DNA from 3 places in the Bacillus sp. JJ722 genome. Region 3 is predicted to be linked to each of the others. Evidence: predicted binding sites of a transcription regulator. Region 3 holds the regulator's gene; each other region holds the start of a gene.
What was found. The regulator Rex, encoded in region 3, represses fermentation and respiration genes when NADH is low (regulators of the CRP and FNR family bind a similar motif). The targets are predictions, from matches to a motif close to TTGTGAAATATTTCACAA.
Positions count from the first base shown of each region.

Region 1: a site for Rex is predicted at 1,330-1,347, ahead of adhE (bifunctional acetaldehyde-CoA/alcohol dehydrogenase). Genes of this name have one in related genera too.
Region 2: a site for Rex is predicted at 3,565-3,582, ahead of arcA (arginine deiminase). Genes of this name have one in related genera too.

Region 1 covers NZ_JBALMO010000317.1:7,143-12,177, reverse strand. Annotated here, with positions in the region: gene V7014_RS24950 (DMT family transporter) at 1-453, shown strand, start outside; gene V7014_RS24945 (hypothetical protein) at 454-606, shown strand; gene V7014_RS24940 (EamA family transporter) at 610-849, shown strand; gene V7014_RS24935 (hypothetical protein) at 1,051-1,278, shown strand; gene adhE (bifunctional acetaldehyde-CoA/alcohol dehydrogenase) at 1,397-4,015, shown strand; gene V7014_RS24925 (hypothetical protein) at 4,084-4,278, opposite strand; gene V7014_RS24920 (ABC-F family ATP-binding cassette domain-containing protein) at 4,536-5,035, opposite strand, start outside.
Region 2 covers NZ_JBALMO010000019.1:36,629-41,663, forward strand. Annotated here, with positions in the region: gene V7014_RS03145 (M23 family metallopeptidase) at 1-309, opposite strand, end outside; gene argS (arginine--tRNA ligase) at 652-2,340, opposite strand; T-box leader at 2,392-2,601, opposite strand; gene argR (arginine repressor) at 2,778-3,236, shown strand; gene arcA (arginine deiminase) at 3,606-4,838, shown strand; gene argF (ornithine carbamoyltransferase) at 4,963-5,035, shown strand, end outside.
Region 3 covers NZ_JBALMO010000118.1:18,537-23,571, reverse strand. Annotated here, with positions in the region: partial or broken gene V7014_RS15380 (ABC-F family ATP-binding cassette domain-containing protein) at 1-285, opposite strand, end outside; gene V7014_RS27290 (cyclic pyranopterin monophosphate synthase MoaC) at 500-658, shown strand; gene V7014_RS15375 (redox-sensing transcriptional repressor Rex) at 897-1,568, shown strand; gene V7014_RS15370 (YdiK family protein) at 1,808-2,014, opposite strand; gene V7014_RS15365 (CPBP family intramembrane glutamic endopeptidase) at 2,011-2,754, opposite strand; gene groES (co-chaperone GroES) at 3,074-3,358, shown strand; gene groL (chaperonin GroEL) at 3,410-5,035, shown strand, end outside.

The DNA of each region.
Region 1 (5,035 bases), on a different contig from region 3:
TCTAACAATGGAATGTCAGTAGAATGGCTTGTCACAATTCGTCTAGTTATTTCGGGTTTACTAATCTTATTGTTTGCAAGTTTTGGGAAAGGGAAAGCACATATTATTTCTGTTTTTAAGCATAAATCATATATGGTTCAAGTTGTTATTTTCGGAATAATCGGAATGTTAGGGGTTCAATATACATTCTTTATTACTATTGATGAAAGTAACGCCGCGGTTGCGACGTTATTACAATACATCGCTCCAGTTTTCATTACGTTATATTTCTTAATAGTATTAAAGATGAAGCCATCTTTACTAGAATTAATGGCTATTCTTCTTGCATTAACAGGAACGTTTTTATTATTAACCAACGGGTCTATTCAAACGATCTCTATTACTCCTAAAGCATTACTATGGGGATTAGGATCTGCTATAACGTTAGCGTTTTATACAATTCATTCTGGATAGATGGTACGACAGCTACCATCTATAATTGTTGTAGGATTTGGTATGTTAATCGGTGGGCTATTTATGTGCTTTTTTCAATCACCGTTTGATGTATCGACAGCTGGCTGGAATATAAATGTGATTTTACTTATCGTATTCGTTGTTATTTTTTGAACAATAGTACCTTTTTTCTTGTTTATGGATAGTATGAGATATATTAGTCCGAAAGACTCAAGTTTACTAGGATGCACTGAGCCGCTATCAGCGATTGTTTTGTCGATTGTTTGGTTACAAACACCATTTGGTATGTATCAAGCAATTGGAAGTGTCCTCATTCTATTGATGGTTTTATTACTTGCGATGCGCCCATCAGAAGAAAGTGAGAACAAAAAAATTGTGATAGAAGAAAAAGTATAATCATATAAGGAAAAGACGCTATAATATAGTGTTTTTTTCCTTATTTTTTTATTATCAAGTAGACTTGGAATACTCTCCTTTTTGCGAATACTTGAATATTGACATAGATTGTTCAATATTTCACAAACTTTTTTGTTCATTTTCTGTTTATAATAAAAGCGTAGAAAGAGAAAACGTACTAGTAAAGAGGAGTGATGATCCATGATGGTTTGCGAATGGAAGCCATTTAGTACAGATTTAAAAACATATTCAAAAGAAGAATTTGAAGAAATGATTGGTGATGAATTTCAAGCAATGCAATTTGAAGAGAATAAAGATTTACCATCAATTATTTGGACAACCAATTACGTTTGTATTGTAAAAGAAAATGCACGAATCATTAGTGATGTTTCTTTTACAAAAATACCGCGTAATCCAATTTGTGAATAATAAAAATGTAAAGCTAGCCTAAAAAGAAGCTAGTTACTTTTAAAAATAAACATGCTCAATACTTCACAAACTTTTTTTGTGGTGTTATATGCTTAATGTAAATAGGAGGCAGTACCAAATGACAGAAGTAGCAAAAGGTAAAAAACCAGAAGTGAAAGAAGAAAATCAAGTGCAAGTAATGATAGATGAGCTCGCTGCAAAAGGTAAGAAAGCACTAAAAGAATTTATGGATGTTGACCAAGCTACAATTGATAACATTGTTAGAGAAATGGCTTTAGCTGGTTTAGACAAACATATGGAACTAGCGAAACTAGCTGTTGAAGAAACAGGTCGAGGCGTTTATGAAGATAAGATTACAAAGAACATCTTTGCAACTGAATATATATATCACAATGTAAAATATGATAAAACAGTTGGAATTATAAATGAGAATACATTCGAAAATGTATATGAGATTGCGGAACCAATTGGTGTTGTAGCTGGGGTTACTCCTGTAACAAATCCAACATCAACAACAATGTTCAAAGCGATTATCTCTATTAAAACAAGAAACCCAATTATTTTTGCTTTCCATCCATCTGCGCAAAAATGTAGTGCTGAAGCAGCCAGAGTTCTTCGCGATGCAGCTGTAAAAGCTGGAGCTCCTGAAAACTGCATTCAATGGATTGAAAAGCCATCAATCGAAGCAACAAAATTATTAATGAATCATACTGACGTAGCATTAGTTCTTGCTACAGGTGGTGCTGGAATGGTTAAGTCAGCGTACAGCACTGGTAAACCTGCTCTTGGTGTAGGTCCTGGTAACGTTCCATGCTATTTCGAAAAAACAGCTAATGTTAAGCGTGCTGTAAATGACTTGATTCTATCTAAAACATTCGACAACGGTATGATTTGTGCTTCTGAGCAAGCGGTAATTATCGATAAAGAAATTTATCAAGATGCAAAAGATCAATTAGCATATTATGGCTGCTACTTCTTAAATGCAGAAGAAAAGAAAAAAGTAGAAAAACTAGTTATTAATGAAAATACATGTGCAGTTAATGCTGATATCGTTGGTAAACCAGCATATGTAATTGCTAAAATGGCTGGCGTTAAATTACCAGAAGATACTAAAATCTTAATTGCCGAATGTAAATCAGTTGGATCACAAGAGCCACTTTCTAGAGAAAAATTATCTCCAGTATTAGCATGCTTTAAATCACAAAGCACTGAAGACGGAATTCGTCTTGCTGAAGAAATGTTAGAATTCGGTGGATTAGGTCACTCAGCTGTTATCCACTCTGAGAATCAAGAAGTTATTGAAAAATATGGTTTACGAATGAAAGCTTGCCGTATTATTGTAAATGCTCCATCTTCTCAAGGTGCAATTGGAGACATCTATAATGCATATATGCCTTCATTAACACTTGGTTGTGGATCTTATGGTAATAACTCAGTAAGCCAAAACGTAACAACAATTCATATGTTAAATATTAAGAAAATGGCGATGAGAAATGTGAATATGCAATGGTTCAAAGTTCCGCCAAAAATCTATTTCGAAAAGAACTCTATTCAATATTTAGCGAAAATGCCAAAAATTAAAAGAGCATTTATCGTTACAGATGAAGGTATGGTTAAGCTTGGTTATGTAGATAAAATTCTTTACTACTTAAGAAAGCGTCCAGATTATGTACACTGTGAAATCTTCTCAGATGTAGAGCCAGATCCATCAATTGAAACAGTTATGAAAGGTGCAGAAATGATGAGATCATTCGAGCCAGACGTAATTATTACACTTGGTGGAGGATCTGCAATGGATGCTGCAAAAGGTATGTGGTTATTCTATGAGCATCCAGAAGTACCTTTCCATGGTTTGAAACAAAAATTCTTAGATATTCGTAAACGTGTGTTCAAGTATCCAAATCTTGGACATCGTGCTCAGTTTGTTGCGATTCCAACAACATCAGGAACTGGTTCTGAAGTAACAAGCTTCACTGTTATTACTGATAAAGAGAACAACGTTAAATATCCATTAGCAGATTACGAATTAACACCAGATGTGGCAATCATTGATCCACAATTCGTTATGACTGTACCACCATCAGTAACTGCTGATACTGGTTTAGACGTATTAACTCACGCTATTGAAGCTTATGTTTCAAATATGGCGAATGATTATACAGATGGTTTATGTATGAAAGCTATTGAATTAGTATTCAAATATTTACCAAGAGCTTATCGTAACGGAAGCAATGATGAAGAAGCTCGTGAAAAAATGCATAATGCATCAACAATTGCTGGTATGGCATTTGCGAATGCTTTCTTAGGTATTAACCATAGTCTTGCTCACAAAATGGGGGCTGAATTCCACATTCCTCACGGTAGAGCAAATGCAATGTTAATGCCACACGTTATCCGTTACAATGCTACAAAACCGAAGAAGTTTACTGCATTCCCTAAATATGAGCACTTCATTGCTGATAAGCGTTATGCAGAAATTGCAAAAATGCTAGGTTTACCATGTAGCACTACTGAGGAAGGTGTAGAAAGTCTAGTACAAGCTATTATCAAACTTGCGAAAGAAATGAATGTAACAATGAGTGTCGCTGACTTTGGCGTATCTCAAGCAGAGTTTAATAGCAAAGTAGATTATCTTGCAGATAAAGCATTTGAAGATCAATGTACAACTGCAAATCCAAAGCTTCCTTTAGTTACTGAGTTAGCAGAGATCTATAAAAAAGTTTATAAAGGGGTTTAAAACTCCCTTTATATAAATCATCATCTCCTTTGGCCCTATTCCTTGTGGATAGGGTCCTTTTTGCTATTTCAAAAGGGCAGGTCATTGTTTGTATATGCGGCTTTAAACATTAAATATTGGGCACGAAACGTATCAAAAGTTATTTCATGCTCTGTAAAATCAAGTTGTTCCATAAAAGCTTCAACAATATGCGCGTTTTCTTCGTTTAACAAACCGGTGACATATAATTTATATGCGAATTGATCTAAAATAGGATTGATCATAAGTTATCCCACTCCGTTCTCATGTGTTAGGTATATTCTGTCACTTTTTACGGAGCTATATACAAAAAAGATGTTGTACTATAAGGATATAGTGTTTTAGATTTTTACATTTACGAGAAAGTCAATCTTCTTCCTATTTATCCCGTTCTAACTGGAGCTAAGACTAACAAATTTCTCATAACCTATAACGATGGGCTAAAAAGCGTAAAAAGGCGTCTTAAAAGTGATTAATCACTTTTAAGACGCCTCTTTCCTTATTATTTATACATTTCGTCGATTTGAGCTTGTAGGTCTTTATCTTCTAAGAACTCATCATATGTCATCATTTTATCTACTACACCTTTTGGCGTAATTTCAATTATGCGGTTCGCAATTGTTTGAACGAACTGATGGTCATGAGAAGCGAAGATCATAGAACCTTTATAAGAAGTTAAACCGTTATTCAATGCTGTGATTGATTCAAGGTCTAAGTGGTTTGTTGGCTCATCTAATAATAGTACGTTTGCACCGCTAAGCATCATTTTTGACAGCATACAACGAACCTTTTCTCCTCCAGAAAGAACGCTAGCTTTCTTCAATACTTCTTCTCCAGAGAATAGCATACGTCCTAAGAAACCACGTAGGAAGCTTTCGCTATCATCTTGAGGTGAGAATTGGCGTAACCAGTCAACAAGTGTTAAGTCGCTACCTTCAAAGTACTCAGAGTTATCGTTAGGGAAGTAAGCTTGAGAAGTAGTTATTCCCCATTTGAAGTTTC
Region 2 (5,035 bases), on a different contig from region 3:
AAAGATATTTTCTTCTATAAATGTAACATCTTGATCAACCTCTAAAAGCTTATCTGGGTAATTCTTTTTCACCTGATCCAGTTTTACAGAAAGATGTTGGTCTAATGCTTTTTTATCTTCTTCGGAAATTGTTCCGGCAAATTGTTCATTATTATAAACGTGATAAATCTTTTCAAGATCATCCGTTTTTTCTTCAGCAGCTGCTACTTGTTGAAAAGACAAAGAAGATAAAGCAATTGTTGTTACAATGACTGCTTTTTTCATCGTACTTGTATAATCTCCCAAGTCTAAATTTCTTAAAGAAAACACAAAAATTCCCCTTTCATTAGGACTGCTTTAAATCTATTTATACGAATCTCTTTAAATAACTTTTATACTTTAACATATTTTTTGGGGAATCTAAGAAACGTCGTTATAATGTAATACAACTGTATAATTGATAGGAAAATTTAACATAAGACTCTTTTTATTCCTATAAATTGTCATTTTCCAAGGAAAAATAGACTAGTTGAGAGTTACTTTTCAGTGAGATTACGACACATAGTAACATAATTGAAATAATACCGCACAACAAAACCCAATTTTTGGATTATACCTCATTAAAAAAGGTCAACCTGATTATACAGATTGACCTTTTTCTATCATTATTATTTACATTTCTTCTGGTGCAGCTATTCCTAATAAGCGTAAACCTTCTTGTAATGTAATCTTAACAGCCTTTACAAGTGCGAGTCTTGCTTGCAATGCCCCGTCCTCAAGAAGAATATGTGTATTACCATAATACTTATTAAAAGCTTGTGATAAATCAACAACATATTTCGCAATGACAGAAGGCTCTAACTGATTATTTGCCTTTTCGACAATTGAAGGGAATTTTTGTAGTTCTTTCACAACTTCCCAACTTAATTCATCTTGTAAAGCAAAGTTTGATTGTCCTTCTTGAAGTGATGATTTACGTAAGATTGAGCATGCACGTGTATGCGTGTATTGTACGTAAGGACCTGTTTCTCCTTCGAACTTCAACATATCTGTTAATGAATATTCAACGCTATTCATACGATCATTCTTCAAGTCGTGGAAGATTACCGCCCCAACACCAACTTGTTTAGCCACTTCTTCCTTATTAGGTAAATGAGGATTTTTCTCAATAATATTCTGTTCTGCTAATTTAATTGTTTCAGCAAGTACCTCTTCAAGAAGAATGATTTTACCTTTACGCGTTGACATCTTCTTACCATCTTTAAGGATTAAACCGAATGGAACATGCGTCATATCATCTGACCAATCGAATCCAAGTTTCTTTAATACAGCTTTAAGCTGTTTAAAATGAAGACTTTGCTCGTTTCCTACAACATATAATGATTTTGCAAAATCATATGTTTTTTTACGATAAAGAGCTGTTGCTAAGTCACGAGTAATATATAAAGTAGCTCCATCTGATTTAAGAATTAAGCAAGGTGGTAATTCTTCCTCTTCCAGTTTCACCACTTGCGCTCCTTTATCTTCTACTAACAAACCGCTATCTTTAATTAGTTGAATAGTCGCGCCCATCTTATCATTGTAGAAAGCTTCTCCATTATAGGAATCAAACGATATACCTAGAAGCTTATAGATTTTATTAAACTCTTGTAATGACTCTTCACGGAACCATTTCCATAGTTCTACTGCTTCTTGATCATGATCTTCTAGTTTCTTAAACCATTTACGGCCTTCATCTTCAAGTGAGGAATCATGCTCAGCTTCTTCATGAAACTGAATGTATAGCTTTAGAAGCTCTTTAATTGGTTCTTTACGAACAGCTTCTTCATTTCCCCATTTTTTATAGGCAACGATTAATTTACCAAATTGTGTTCCCCAATCACCAAGATGGTTTATTTTCAATGGTGTATAGTCACACTTCTCTACAATATTCGCTAATGCATTTCCTATTACTGTTGAACGTAAATGCCCCATAGAGAAAGGTTTAGCGATGTTAGGGGATGACATATCTATCGTCACATTGCGTCCATTACCAATGCTTAGATTTCCATAATCACTACCTTCTTTAACAATCTCGTTCAAAATGTCGTTACTTACAAGCCCTTTATTTAAGAAGAAGTTAACGTATGGACCGACAACTTCAACTTTTTCAAACTGTTGATGATTCAATTTTTCCACTAATTCCGATGAAATAAGCTGAGGAGCTTTTCTCATTGTTTTAGCTAGTGAAAAACATGGAAAAGCAAAATCTCCATGAGTAGAATACTTTGGCTTCTCTATTAATAGACTTACCTCTTCTTCTGATAGTGAACCATTTAATGCCTTACTGATGTTTTTAGCAACCATTTGTTGATAGTCCATACTAACCCTCCATTATTTTTATATAATAAAAAAACCCGTCTCTTTTATAAAAAAAGAGACGAGTCTAAATCCCGCGGTACCACTCTAATTGTTCAAATGAACCTCTTTATTTTTTAACGGGGCTAAAACCCCGGTTTGCTCTACTCCATTTCAAGCAAACATCTCAAAAGTGCGTTTCATTATAGAATTCAGACTAGGCTCCCACCATCCCTAGATCGCTTTACTTACTTCTATAACTACTCTCTTTTTCACTGACATTAATAATATGAATTTGTAAAGAGTATAACAGACTTCTCTACAAGCATCAACCAAATACGAATATTTCTAAAATTGCCTTAAAATTATCCTAATAATAAAGCTATAATATAAGTATACTAATATAATCCAATTATATACATACTAGTTAGGAGTGTTTTTTTATGAATTTAAATATGAATATGAGTAAAGAGAGAAGGCAGTACTTCTTAAAGCAGCTAATAACTGAGCAAGAAGTTGAAACACAAGAGCAACTAGTAATGCTATTAAATGAAAAAGGCATGGATGTCACACAAGCTACTATTTCAAGAGATATACGCGAATTAAACCTTGTTAAAGTGCCGTTGGCTTCTGGAAAATTCAAATATAGCTTTATTGCAGAAAACAACGATCATATTCAATATAAAAAATTACTTAAAAAAACGCAGGAAGTTGTTGTTAAGTTTGATTCTGTTGATAATCTGATCGTGCTAAAGACGCTTCCAGGTAATGCTCACGTTATTGGTGCACTCCTCGACAATGTAAACTGGGATGAAATGATGGGCTGTGTTTGTGGAAATGATACATGCCTTATAATTGCTAGGTCAAAAGACGAAGCAGACATTATATATAAACAACTAACAAAGACGAGCCTTGAATAGCTCGTCTTTTTTTTATGCCTATTATTAATTTGAATATTCTAACAATAAATAAATAGTATGGCTACTGAATAAATAAATAATTTAATTAGTTTTTCATTAGAAATATTCAGTAAATATTCAGTTCTCAAGGCTGAGTATTCATACATTTTCACTAACAACCTCTTATGAAAACGCTACCATTCAATAAGAATGCCTATTCTATATAGATTTCATTCATTCATAAACTTGCAAAAGGATGAATTGTATATTCCTAAAAGTGTCAGATATTTTGCAAACGGAGTATGGATTATTCCACATTTTATGATTTGGAGATGCCTTAATATAGGACTTGTAAGAAACATCACAAACTTAAGCAGGGAGGCAACACAAATGAATCACCCTATTCACGTTCATTCTGAGATCGGGAAACTAAAAACAGTCTTAGTTAAACGACCTGGTAGAGAATTAGAAAACCTTATTCCAGAATTATTGCCACAACTTTTGTTCGATGACATCCCTTACTTGAAGGTCATTCAAGAGGAGCATGATTTCTTCGCTAAAACACTTCGCGATAATGGAGCTGAAGTGTTATATCTTGAAAAATTAGCGAGTGAAGCATTACATACTGACGCATTAAAAACTGAATTTGTTGAAAAGATTTTAAATGAGTCACAAGCAAATGTAAATGGTTCATTCCAACACTTAAAAGAATACTTATTATCATTCTCAACAGAAGAAATGATAGACAAGATCATGAGTGGTGTTCGTAAAACTGAAATCGAAGCTAAAAAGAAAACACATTTATATGAGCTAATGGAAGACCACTATCCATTCTATCTAGATCCAATGCCAAACCTTTACTTTACACGTGACCCAGCAGCGTCAATCGGTAATGGTCTATCCATCAATAGAATGCGACAACCTGCCCGTCGTCGCGAATCACTATTCATGGAATACATTATAAATCATCATCCACGATTTGCAAACCATAATATTCCGGTTTGGTTAGATCGTAACTTCGACTTCCCTGTTGAAGGTGGAGATGAACTAGTTCTAAGCGAAGAAGTTATCGCAATCGGTGTATCTGAGCGTACTTCTGCAAAAGCTATTGAGCGCCTAGCTCTTAACCTATTCAGCAAGCAAGATAAAGTGAAGAAAGTATTAGCAATCGAAATTCCAAATTGCCGTGCATTCATGCACTTAGATACTGTATTCACTATGATTGACTATGATAAATTTACAATTCACCCTGCTATCCAAAGTCCTGAAGGTAAGATGAATGTCTATACTTTAGAAAAAGGACCAGATGCAGATCACTTAAAAATTACACATAGTGAAGATTTAAAACAAACACTAAAAGAAGCTTTAGGGTTAGATGAATTAGTATTAATTCCTTGTGGTGGCGGAGACGAAATCGTTGCAGCTCGTGAACAATGGAATGACGGTTCTAATACGTTAGCAATTTCTCCAGGCGTTGTTGTTACTTATGACCGCAACTACGTATCTAATGAATTATTACGTGAACACGGAGTTAAAGTAATCGAAGTAGCAAGTTCGGAAATGTCTCGCGGTCGTGGGGGCCCACGTTGCATGAGTATGCCTATCATTCGTGAAGATATTTAAGTGAGTTAAAGCTCCAGTATCCCCTCCCGGATACTGGAGCTCCATATAAAAACGATCCTTATTTAATCACATACAAAGATAAACAAATCAAACTCTTAATTTAAGTAAAAGGCGGGAAATGATCATGTTATCAACTAAACCAAACTTAAAAGGCAGAAGTTTTTTAGCAGAAAAAGATTTTACTGAAGAAGAATTCT
Region 3 (5,035 bases):
AATTAAAGGCGTAAATACAGTTAACATCTCTTCCCAAATAGAGAGGTCGGAGTCTACTATTGTATTTTGGGCAAGATAACCCATCGTTAGCTCTTTTGGTTTTATGATTTCACCCTCATCATAGGACATTTGTTCAGCAATGATCTTCAAGAGTGTGGATTTCCCGGCTCCGTTACGGCCAACAAGACCGATTCGATCTTTTTTTTGTACTTCAAGCTTTATATCCGAAAGAATTTTTTCAGCTCCAAAGTACTTTGTCAGTTTGTTTACTTGTAAAACAATCATTTAATTTCACCTCAGTTGTCTTAACAGTAGTGTATACGAAATTAGTAGGTTGGAGCAATTATATGTAAATTTCTTTTGTGAAAAAGGATACAAACTTTTACACAAAAATGTAAAAATAGTGTATCATCAGAAGAGTGGGGGATTCTATGAGCGTGTTAACCCATCTTAACGAAGAGGGTAGATACGTATTGATTGATGTCAGCTTTAAGCTAGTATAAAGATACGTAAAGACATGTTTGATCAAATTATCTTTTCACATTGGAAAAGAGGGATGATTTTTTCGGTTGCGAAGGCAGCAGGAATGATGGCTTGTAAAAATACTTCATCTAAGAGTCCGGTGAACCATTTGAATCAGCTTATTATCTCGAAGTAGAACATAGCTACGTACTTCATTGTAGACATACAGTGAAGGGAGAAGATTCGCTAAAGGTAGAACTGGAAGCGCTAACAGCGGTATCGTCTGTTGCTCTGGCCGTTATTTTAAAGCGGTAGATAAAGGTATATTTATTGGGTCTACCATGTTGATAGAAGCAGTAGGTGGATCATCAAGCCCTGATTATTATAGACAAATTGATCAGTATTGTAGCAAAATAAAGTAGGGGGAATAAATTATGCCACAAGACACATTAAAGATTCCGCAAGCAACAGCAAAAAGATTGCCTTTGTATTATCGTTTCTTAAAGAATCTGCATACATCGGGAAAACAAAGAGTATCATCAGCAGAACTAAGTGAAGCAGTAAAAGTTGATTCTGCAACTATTCGTCGGGATTTTTCTTATTTTGGAGCACTTGGTAAAAAGGGATATGGGTATAATGTAAATTATTTATTATCATTTTTTAGAAAAACACTTGATCAAGACGAATTAACAAAGGTTGCCATAATAGGGGTAGGTAATCTTGGAACGGCTTTTCTTCACTATAATTTTTTAAAAAACAATAATACAAAAATTGAAATGGCTTTTGATGTGGATGCGGATAAAGTTGGAACACGAATTGGGGATGTTCCGATTTATCATATGGACGATATGGAAGAACTTTTGAAAAAAGAAAACGTAACAGTAACAATTCTGACGGTACCAGCGCCAGTTGCGCAGCCTATTACGGACCGCCTTGTCAGCGCAGATGTGAAAGGAATATTGAATTTTACACCTGCTCGCTTAAATGTGCCTGTATCTATTCGTGTTCATCATATTGATTTAGCAGTAGAGCTACAATCACTTGTGTACTTCTTAAAGCATTATCCAATTCAAGGTGCATATACGGACGAGCCAATAACTGAATAATAAAAAGGGTGTTCCAGTTAGGACACCCTTTTTCTATTTTTTGGGAATTTACAAAATAATGGGTTGCTGATTACTTTTAAATAGAGTGAGTCTACACCCAGCTCCGAGCACTCAACGCCTAGTGAACTTCACACTTCTTCTACGATAAGTCAACTAAGAAATGCTGAAACGGCCCGTTCAGCCCAGACCAGCATAAGACGAGCCGATAAACGGGCGTTCTTTACATTCCGCTTTTCTTGTTACTTTTTCTTTTGCATTCTTTTTAATCGTATATGAAGCATAATTAATCGAATTCCAGAACCGACATCGATTGTGGCAATGAATACGATTAAGAATGAAAACAAATTCCATCCGTCTTTTGACACATAATTTATAGCTAGTGCTGTGAAAATGGCGCCTAGAGCAATATAAATTATGCCCGATGTTAAAGGTGACTGACGTCTCATAAGAATCCTCCAATAATGCTTTGCAATTGTTCCATATCTTTCAACATATTATCTATATCTTCTCTGAGCATAATTTGTGCGACAACTACTGTAGTATTCATCGCTACGTGAGCAAAAATCGGAACGAGAATACGATTTGTTTTTACATATAAAAAGGCGAATGTGAAGCCCATAGCTGTATACAAAATGATATGTTCAAATTCAAAGTGGGCGAACCCAAAGATAAATGAACTAATTAATGCAGATATGACAAAGTTATATTTCTTATAAAGTGAGCCAAAGATGATCTTTCTGAATACAAGTTCTTCTAGAATTGGACCGACGATTGCAGTAACAATTACAAAAATCGGAATGGTAGCAACAACATCGACTAAGAACGCAGTGTTGTCAGAACCAGCTCCAATACCGAGCATGTTTTCTATCGTAATAGCAAACGATTGAGAAAAGAATGCTAAGAAAACACCCATTATTGCCCACATAATAGAAATGCTGACATTCTCTTGTTCTCGATTTCGCAACAGACTTGATGAAGAGCGAAAATCTTTTCGTAAAACGAATAATGAGATGATTAAAGTTACAATAAAGCTAAAGATTGACCAATAAGCAAAAGAGGCAATTTTAATTTGATCGACTGCTATATTCATTGTTTTTGCTATAAATGCAAAAAGAGGTACGCCTAAAATGCCTGAAAATTGCATTATAAGATAGGCAACAATGACAATTATATATTCTTTTTTCACGCTGGATACTCCTTTTAATGTAGCATGTTTTCATTGTACTTCTTTTTAGTGATGGGTTTCAAACGATTATCGTTTGTTCCTTATAGAATACATATTTTCTTTTTATATAGAAAGGGTGTTATAAAAGGGGTTTGAAAGTAGCATACTGTAGAAAGTTTGGGATTAAAGTAGATTTTTGTTGAAAAAGAGGGGAAATATTTCAAGTGAAATACTTGAAATATATTGAGAATTTATTTATCATATAACTTGTGTTAGCACTCTAAGTTAATGAGTGCTAATAGAGAAAAATTAGGAAATGTAATTGAGGAGGGTGTTTTTCTTGTTAAAACCATTAGGTGATCGCGTAATTATTGAACTAGTTCAATCAGAAGAGAAAACTGCAAGCGGTATCGTATTACCAGATACTGCGAAGGAAAAGCCTCAAGAAGGCAAAATTGTAGCCGTGGGTGCTGGAAATGTACTTGATAACGGTGAGCGTGTAGCTCTAGAGGTTGCTGTTGGCGATCGTATCATCTTCTCAAAATATGCAGGTACTGAAGTGAAATACGAAGGTACAGAATACTTAATTCTACGTGAATCAGACATCTTAGCAGTAATTGGCTAATACTATACTTAAATTTAATAAACGTTAATATTCTAGGGAGGTAATGGAAACATGGCAAAAGACATTAAGTTCAGTGAAGAAGCTCGTCGTTCGATGCTTCGCGGTGTAGATGCTCTTGCAAACGCAGTAAAAGTTACGCTTGGACCAAAAGGACGCAACGTGGTTCTAGAAAAGAAATTCGGTTCACCACTAATTACTAACGATGGTGTAACGATCGCTAAAGAAATCGAACTAGAAGATGCATTCGAAAACATGGGTGCTAAACTAGTTGCTGAAGTAGCTAGCAAAACAAATGATATCGCTGGTGACGGTACAACTACTGCAACAGTTCTTGCTCAAGCGATGATTCGCGAAGGCTTAAAGAACGTTACAGCTGGTGCGAACCCAATGGGTATCCGTAAAGGTATCGAAAAAGCTGTAAAATCTGCTGTAGAAGAGTTACAAAGTATTTCTAAACCAATCGAGAACAAAGAATCAATCGCACAAGTAGCGGCAATCTCAGCAGATGACGAAGAAGTAGGTCAATTAATCGCTGAAGCTATGGAACGCGTTGGTAACGACGGTGTTATTACTATTGAAGAATCTAAAGGCTTCACAACTGAATTAGACGTTGTAGAAGGTATGCAATTCGATCGTGGATATGCATCTCCATACATGGTTACTGATTCAGATAAAATGGAAGCGATTCTTGATAATCCATATATTTTAATCACTGACAAGAAAATCGGTAGCATCCAAGAAATCCTACCAGTTCTTGAACAAGTTGTTCAACAAGGCAAACCATTATTAATGATTGCTGAAGATGTTGAAGGGGAAGCTCTTGCAACTCTAGTTGTGAACAAGCTTCGCGGAACATTCAATGCAGTAGCTGTTAAAGCTCCTGGATTCGGTGACCGTCGTAAAGCAATGCTAGAAGATATCGCTGCATTAACTGGCGGCGAAGTAATCACTGAAGAATTAGGTCGTGACCTTAAATCTGCAGGTTTAGAATCATTAGGACGCGCTGCGAAAGTTGTTGTTACAAAAGAAAACACAACAATCGTTGAAGGTTCTGGAGATAAAACAAATATCGATGCTCGTATCAACCAAATCCGCGTTCAACTTGAAGAAACAACTTCAGAGTTTGATCGTGAAAAACTTCAAGAGCGTCTTGCTAAATTAGCTGGTGGCGTTGCAGTTATCAAAGTTGGTGCTGCTACTGAAACTGAGCTTAAAGAACGCAAACTACGCATTGAAGATGCTCTAAACTCAACTCGTGCAGCAGTTGAAGAAGGTATCGTATCTGGTGGTGGTACTGCACTTCTTAACGTATACAATAAAGTAGCTGAAATCGTTGCTGAAGGTGACGAAGCTACTGGTGTAAACATTGTACTTCGTGCAATGGAAGAGCCTGTACGTCAAATCGCTCACAACGCTGGATTAGAAGGTTCTGTAATCGTAGAACGTCTAAAACGCGAAGAAGTTGGAACTGGCTTCAACGCAGCAAACGGCGAGTGGGTTAACATGATCGAAGCGGGTATCGTAGACCCAACTAAAGTAACTCGTTACGCACTTCAAAACGCAGCTTCTGTTGCGGCTATGTTCTTAACTACTGAAGCAGTAGTTGCAGACAAGCCACAAGAAGGCGGCGCACCAATGATGCCTGATATGGGCGGCATGGGTGGAATGGGCGGCATG